One region of the Peribacillus sp. genome, then DNA from elsewhere that is predicted to be linked to it. Evidence: riboswitches for the same ligand, from Rfam matches in the RefSeq annotation. Region 1 holds a riboswitch; the other holds the start of a gene.
The links. Region 1 has a riboswitch for S-adenosylmethionine ahead of sfnG (dimethylsulfone monooxygenase SfnG). Riboswitches for the same ligand answer to the same signal wherever they lie in the genome.
Positions count from the first base shown of each region.

Region 2: another riboswitch for S-adenosylmethionine. It lies ahead of AC52RT_RS09365 (hypothetical protein); the one in region 1 lies ahead of sfnG (dimethylsulfone monooxygenase SfnG).

Region 1 is NZ_JAZVJO010000309.1:2,252-5,670, forward strand. It holds gene AC52RT_RS09870 (hypothetical protein) at 1-143, opposite strand, end outside; gene AC52RT_RS09875 (cold-shock protein) at 667-867, shown strand; SAM riboswitch class I at 1,066-1,167, shown strand; gene sfnG (dimethylsulfone monooxygenase SfnG) at 1,269-2,351, shown strand; gene AC52RT_RS09885 (DUF3100 domain-containing protein) at 2,568-2,723, shown strand; gene hxlR (transcriptional activator HxlR) at 2,961-3,326, shown strand.
Region 2 is NZ_JAZVJO010000293.1:2,742-6,160, forward strand. It holds gene AC52RT_RS09350 (EamA family transporter) at 1-268, opposite strand, end outside; gene AC52RT_RS09355 (DUF5316 family protein) at 542-754, opposite strand; gene AC52RT_RS09360 (hypothetical protein) at 1,126-1,344, shown strand; gene AC52RT_RS09365 (hypothetical protein) at 1,387-1,716, opposite strand; SAM riboswitch class I at 1,789-1,889, opposite strand; gene AC52RT_RS09370 (GDSL-type esterase/lipase family protein) at 2,050-2,775, shown strand; gene AC52RT_RS09375 (hypothetical protein) at 3,256-3,419, shown strand, end outside.

The DNA.
Region 1 (3,419 bases):
TTCACAAATTCCGCTTCAATTGCTTTTAATATTACCTCATCAGAATGAAGGCAGTTTTTTTCAGCTTCAAGCAATAGGGGTTCAAACTGACTGATCAACGATTTTTGTGAAAAAGTCGGCTTGCTTCCAATCCAGTTATACATGATATCCTCCCAGAAATTACTTTATTTTGCTAATTCATTTGTTTATTATAAAGAGTGTTACAGAAATAAGATAGTGTATTTTTTTCCTTTTTACAATTTTTTATTTTAGTAAAGGGTATAACCACAAAATAATAAGTTTTTCGTCAATCTTCGTCATTGTTCCTTCCTTAAATCACCTATGTGTCGTAAAGTATTTTCCACACTTACTCTCTATAATTGTCTTTAAACCTTTGAAAAAGCAATACGCATAGGGTCTAGTAATTTCATAAGATTTTCTTAGTATCTTCTATAAGAATATAATTACCTTTGCCTGTATTATATAAGAGGAAATAAAATATGACAGGACTTTATAATTATTTTCATTTATTTGATTTGCTTTTTGGGTAATTTCCTGTTATTCTAAAGAAGAATTATTTTTGTTCAGTACTACGATTACAAAAAGTTTTTACTTTTCGTCTCGATATGTAACTTAGAGCAAGAATAGTAATACATTGTGTGTAAAACGCACTAGGAGGCAACAAAAATGGAACAAGGTAAAGTAAAATGGTTTAACGCAGAAAAAGGATTCGGCTTCATCGAACGCGAAAACGGAGACGATGTATTCGTACATTTCTCAGCTATCCAAAGCGAAGGCTTCAAGTCTTTAGATGAAGGTCAAGAAGTTACTTTTGAAGTAGAACAAGGTCAACGTGGACCCCAAGCTTCTAACGTTCAAAAAGCATAATATTGATCCAACATATAGAACAGGCTCTATTTATAGAGCCTGTTTTTTTGTGTTTAAAAACTGTTGCTGCATTTCTTTCTTGAAGTATGATCAAGAATAGGAGAATAGTTGTAAATATGATCGGAAAAGTCGGAATATTTCATTTCTTTATTGACATCCATAATGTATACGTGTAAGTTTAGAGAGAATTTAATAGTAATCTTATCAAGAGAGGCGGAGGGACTGACCCTGTGAAGCCTCGGCAACCGGCCAGTGTACGGTGCCAAATTCAGAAGGACCTTGGTGTCCTGAAGATGAGATGTGGTGGTACGTGATATTTATTTGTACTTTGCCCTTCTCATTGAGGAGGGCTTTTTGTTGTTTTCTGTACGATGAATACGAGTTTAAAGGGAGGAAAGATTATGACACAATTGAAATTTGCCTATTGGGTACCAAACGTAAGCGGAGGGTTAGTCATTTCCAAGCTGCCGCAAAGAACAGATTGGAGTTTTGAAGCGAATAAGCGCTATGCACAAATAGCAGAGCAAAATGGTTTTGAATATGCATTATTACAAACACGTTTTATTGCAAGTTACGGCGCTGAAAATCAACTTGAAGCAATTACCCTAGCGTCGGCTTTGGCAAGTGTCACTGAAAAATTGCACCTTATCTCGGCTGTACATCCAGGATTATGGCATCCAGCGGTATATGCGAAGATGCTGGCAACCCTTGATCATATTAGCAATGGACGGGCAGCGGTTAATATCGTCAGCGGGTGGTTTAAAAAGGAATTTACAGGTTATGGTGAGCACTGGCTTGATCATGATGAACGATACCGCCGTTCTGAAGAGTTTATCGATGTTCTTCGTTCACTCTGGAAAGAAGAAGAAACCACATATAAAGGCGACTTTTACCGAATCAATCAAGCTCCTTTTAAACCAAAACCTCAGGAGAGAGACGGCATTCCTATTTTTCAAGGAGGGAATTCAGAAGCAGCAAGAGCGATGGCTGCAAGAGTATCGGATTTTTACTTTATGAACGGCAATACACTTGAAGGCTTTAAAAAGCAAATAGATGATGTGAAAACAAAAGCAGCAAAAGAGGGACGAGAGGTTAAGTTTGCTGCAAATGGCTTTGTAATCGTGCGAGATACGGAAGAAGAGGCAATCGAATTGCTGCGAGACATTATAAGTCATGGAGATTCAAAGGCCGTTGAAGGCTTTAAAAACAGCGTGAAGGATGCAGGGCAGTCAACCAAGGATAAGGACGGCATGTGGGCGGAGTCAACGCTCGAAGATCTGGTGCAATATAACGATGGATTTAAAACAGGGTTAATTGGTACAGCTGAGCAAGTAGCGGATCGTATTATTGAACTTAAGAAACTAGGTATAGATTTACTATTAACTGGTTATTTTCATTATGAGGAAGATTTAGAACGTTTCGGCCAAGAGGTCATCCCCTTAGTCCGTCAAAAAGAAGGAGCATTAACGGTATCACTTGTTTAAACCATCTCTACATCCATATCCTATTTTTGGGATATGGATTAGCTGAACTCCTATTGAGTGGATGAATGCTGTAATCGTCGTTTTAATAAATGAGAAAGGAAAATATGAAGATACCCGCTATTGTTTTTATTCTAGTCATACTTACAATGATAGGCATACATAAGTTTGATCTAGGAATAGAGGGATTGGCTTTATTTATTTCCGATGCTTTATACTATGTACTCGGAGCCATCCTTTTGGATCTTTCATCCGATTTCCTTAGCCATGGAAGCTGGTGTCGGTTCAGGAAGTATGATGGGTGCTGCGACTGGTGCACTAGTTGTTGTATTCCCAAAAGATGTGAAAAAATGCCTTATTCGCCGGTGTAGCTAATATTATGGCCATCATCATTGTGACGTATGTATTTTTTTCGACTCTGCGATAAACTTGAAACAGTTTTTGCTGAACTTACCTTTAAACTAACAGGAATATTCCATTAATAGTTACGAAAGAAATTTGCTGTTAAGAAGAAAGATAGAAAAGGGATAAACCAACTCGTCATCCTGTACATGATTTCAACTAACGTGTATACTTTACTCAATTAACGCAGAGAATAATTGGGGTGAAGAGTTGGGACATTTATATGGAAAAACGTTTAATTGTGAAAAAGAATTGACCTTGTCGATCATTGGAGGCAAGTGGAAAATGCTTATCCTTTGGCATTTGGGAAGAGAAGGCACCAAGCGCTTTGGAGAATTAAAAAAAATGATACCTGGTATTACTCAGCGGATGCTTGCCAGCCAATTGCGCGAACTAGAAGATGATTTAATCCTTCATCGGGAGGTTTATCCTGTTGTCCCTCCAAAGGTTGAATATTCATTAACTGAGCGCGGTGAAACGTTAATGCCTATTTTGGAAGCGATGTACAATTGGGGTAAAGAGTATATGGACACTACTTCCGTTGACAAAGTGGTGGAAATATTAGAAAGTCATTAGATATTGTTTTTGCTTAGTATACTTTTCCGCACTATATGCGGAAAAAGTGCGTACTTCTCATCATTGGTATATTGATTTAGAATGAAATGACAA
Region 2 (3,419 bases), on a different contig from region 1:
AAAGTTCCAAATATCGTAACCCGATATAACCAATTGCCATCGACAAAATGTAGAGTCCTGATACAGGTAAATAAGTGATTAAATCCATAGGATTAAAAGTCAATCCTTTGAATAAAAGATACCCTGTTGCATGCAAACCCATAACCAAGCCGACCATAATGATGATTTTAATATGGCTGAACTTATCATTACTATCTGTTCCTTTTTTATAAAATAGATCCGCGCCGCCCCATGCAAGTGCTGTGAGCAGAGCAAAAATAAACCACATAATGAATTCTCCTCTTCTTGTTTATTATACAAATATAGCAATGCGATAATTAAAACTCTTAATTATACAACGCATAAAAATCACGTCAAGAAGAAGTTTAAAGAAGGGTTCATTTAGAACGCACTTTCCCTGGATCCAGAGAAAGGGTTTTTTTGAAAGGATTATAACAAATTGCAGATTTACTGATACACAGTTACAAGGGTTGAGGGAAAAAATCAAAAGGCTGCCGACTCTTTCTCAACAGCCTAAAAAACGATATAAATAACCTGAGAATCATATTGTATTTTTAAAATACAACATTCCGCTTATGGCTAGAGAAAGGATGCCTAAAAATCCAGAATAAATCGCTATTCTTGTTCTGGATCTTCGGTATGTGGTTGTTTCATTGTTGAATGTATCTCTTTGCTGTTGAGGCGTCGTCCATGCCCCAACTGATATACCGGAGATAATGATACAGACTACACCGAAAAAAAAGAAGTACTGCAAAAAAACACCCCCTTTCTACTATTAGTACGTTACATATTCTTATAAGTTTCGCTATTAAGTAAAATGATTGATAAAATACCCACTCTTTCTATTCTGCTCATTTATTTAAAAACTAATAGGAGTTTCTGCCATTTTTTATTTATTAAAAGATTTATTTTTATTTAATCAATCGATTGATTAAATTGGTTAAACCATTGATACATAAGGGTTTTAAAAGATACAGACAGTTCGTTAATGATTTAGAAAATAAATTATTTAAATAATTTTTAAAATACAGTTTATTTGGGTATATACTTAAAGTAGATGAAGTAGGACAAGTGCTGTACATCCAGATCCTATTAGTTTAAAAAAACCGTAATGGAGGAATGGAAATGGAAAACATGACGATGAGTATGATGATGAAGATGTCAATGGAAAGAATGATGACAGAAATGAATGGTATGAAAATGATGATGACTCGAATGCAAGGCATGGAAATGAATGACGAAATGGGTATGGATATGAAAGAAATGATGATGAAAATGCAAGAGTGTGATGAAATGATTTCAACCATGATGCAAATGATGTCAGCTATGAAGGTTAACGCATAAAAAAAGATGGAGTATCTCATTAACGAGATACTCCATCTTTTTTTAGTTAGTTATGAACGTTTTACCCTCTAGACAGCGGATTTCCCGGCTGATTTCCATACGCTGTTGTTTTAAAGTCCAGAGCTTTTCTCCTATTACTTCTGAGATGGCTGAATCATTTCGCAGTTCTTTGTAAAGAGCCAGTATTTTATTATTTACCCGCTCAAAGGACTCCCATAGAGCCTGAATCTCCCAGGTTTTATCTGTTTTCTGATTATGATTTTTTAGTTGTTCAATTATTTCATTTTGCCAATGAATATCACCAAGATCTTTTGCAAATAGGTAAAGATCTAAGTATTCATCCACGGTTAAAAAGGTCTTATTATTTTTCATCGATAAACTCTCCTTTTCTATACAAAAAAACTCTCTTCCTAAGAAGAGGGCTTTTGTAAGAAAAGACACCTCCCCTTATCGTCCAAAGCTAAGCTTTGCTGGAATTAGCACCATCACTACGTGTGGTTGCTGAGGTTTCGTCGGGCCAGTCCCTCCACCTCTCTGGATAAGAGATATGTTTTTATTGTATAAATAGTATTTTGATTATTCTAATAAATAAAATTGAATTTGTCAATTGAATGTCGAAAAAATTACTTTAGACCTAAGAAGGATTTTCGATATAAACACGGAATTTGAACTAGTGAAGTCAAAAATTATCAAGGGGGAATTATTTTGAATCGGAAACAGAAAACTGCAAGTATCTTGTTAGCCATGTCTCTAGTAGTCGGTGTGCCATTTAGTGCTTCAGCAAAAAAAGCTCCTGCACCAGTAAAGGTTGAATATGTGGCATTAGGGGATTCGTTAGCAGCAGGGCTGTCACCGAATGGCTATTTGGATTATGGGTACGTTGATTATATTGCTGATTCATTTGTGGCAAAAAAGTATAAATTAGCTGACTTTGATAATTTCAGCGTACCAGGTTATACATCGGATCGTCTTCTGCTAGATGTAACGAAAAGCAAGAAAATCAGGAAGGAAATTAAAAGCGCTACTCATATTACCATTGATATCGGGGCAAATGATTTACTTGCCAAGATAAATACGGATCCTTCGAAAGCACCGGAAGCACTTGTCGCTGTTTCTACTAATCTGAATAAAATACTTAAAACAATTGACGGCCTTAATCCGAAGGTAAAGGTTTATGTAATGGGTTACTATAATTGTTTCCCCTATTATCCAGCTGAACAGCAAGCTGCTTTAATGCCGCTGCTAACAGGGCTTAATACGCAAATTAAGTCAGCAGCTACAGAAAATGGTGATACATTTGTGGCGACTGACAAAGCGATTGCTAAGAATTATAAAAAATACCTTCCAAATAAGACGAATATTCATTTGAGTGATTCTGGATATAAAGTGCTTGCAGCCGAATTTTGGAAGGCGATTAGTAAAAAGAAATAAATAGAGATGAGTGGAGTCCTCTAAGTGGAAGGGCTCTTTTTTATGAAAAATTATTTAATCAATCGATTGATTAAATTTTTTAAACATCATTGGCTTGAATTGTTTCGGTTGTTTATAGTAAATGCATATCGTATGTGTAACTAGTTTTTTTGAGGTGATTATATTGAGTTCTGGCAGCTGACCGACCAGCAAATAGAAGAAGTTAACTCTCTCTAGTTCGTTTTATTTGATCAGTTAAAACTAGGTCAGTTATGTCTAATAAGATGAATATTAAAAGCAGGTGATTTTATCTATTTATCCTCCTCGGCCCGCTGTTTTAATTACATATATTTACTTTTATAAAAAATAAATGCAATAATTAATATATAAGGTATAACCAATTATGGTTAAAATGCAAATAAAATACTATACTATTCATATAATTTGCTATTTTCTATCATTTGTAGATTGCTTTACTTACGTATGTAAGGGGGGATATGGGTGAAATTATCTAAGTATATAAGTTTTATGATGTGGGGCAGAATACATCGGAGTTGCGGAAGAATTCAAAACTATGTACATAGAGTGGCCCTTAATTTACTAGAATTAGAGAATATTGATGGAGAGATTAGACGACTGATTGAAAAAATTGATAGGTCGTTCAA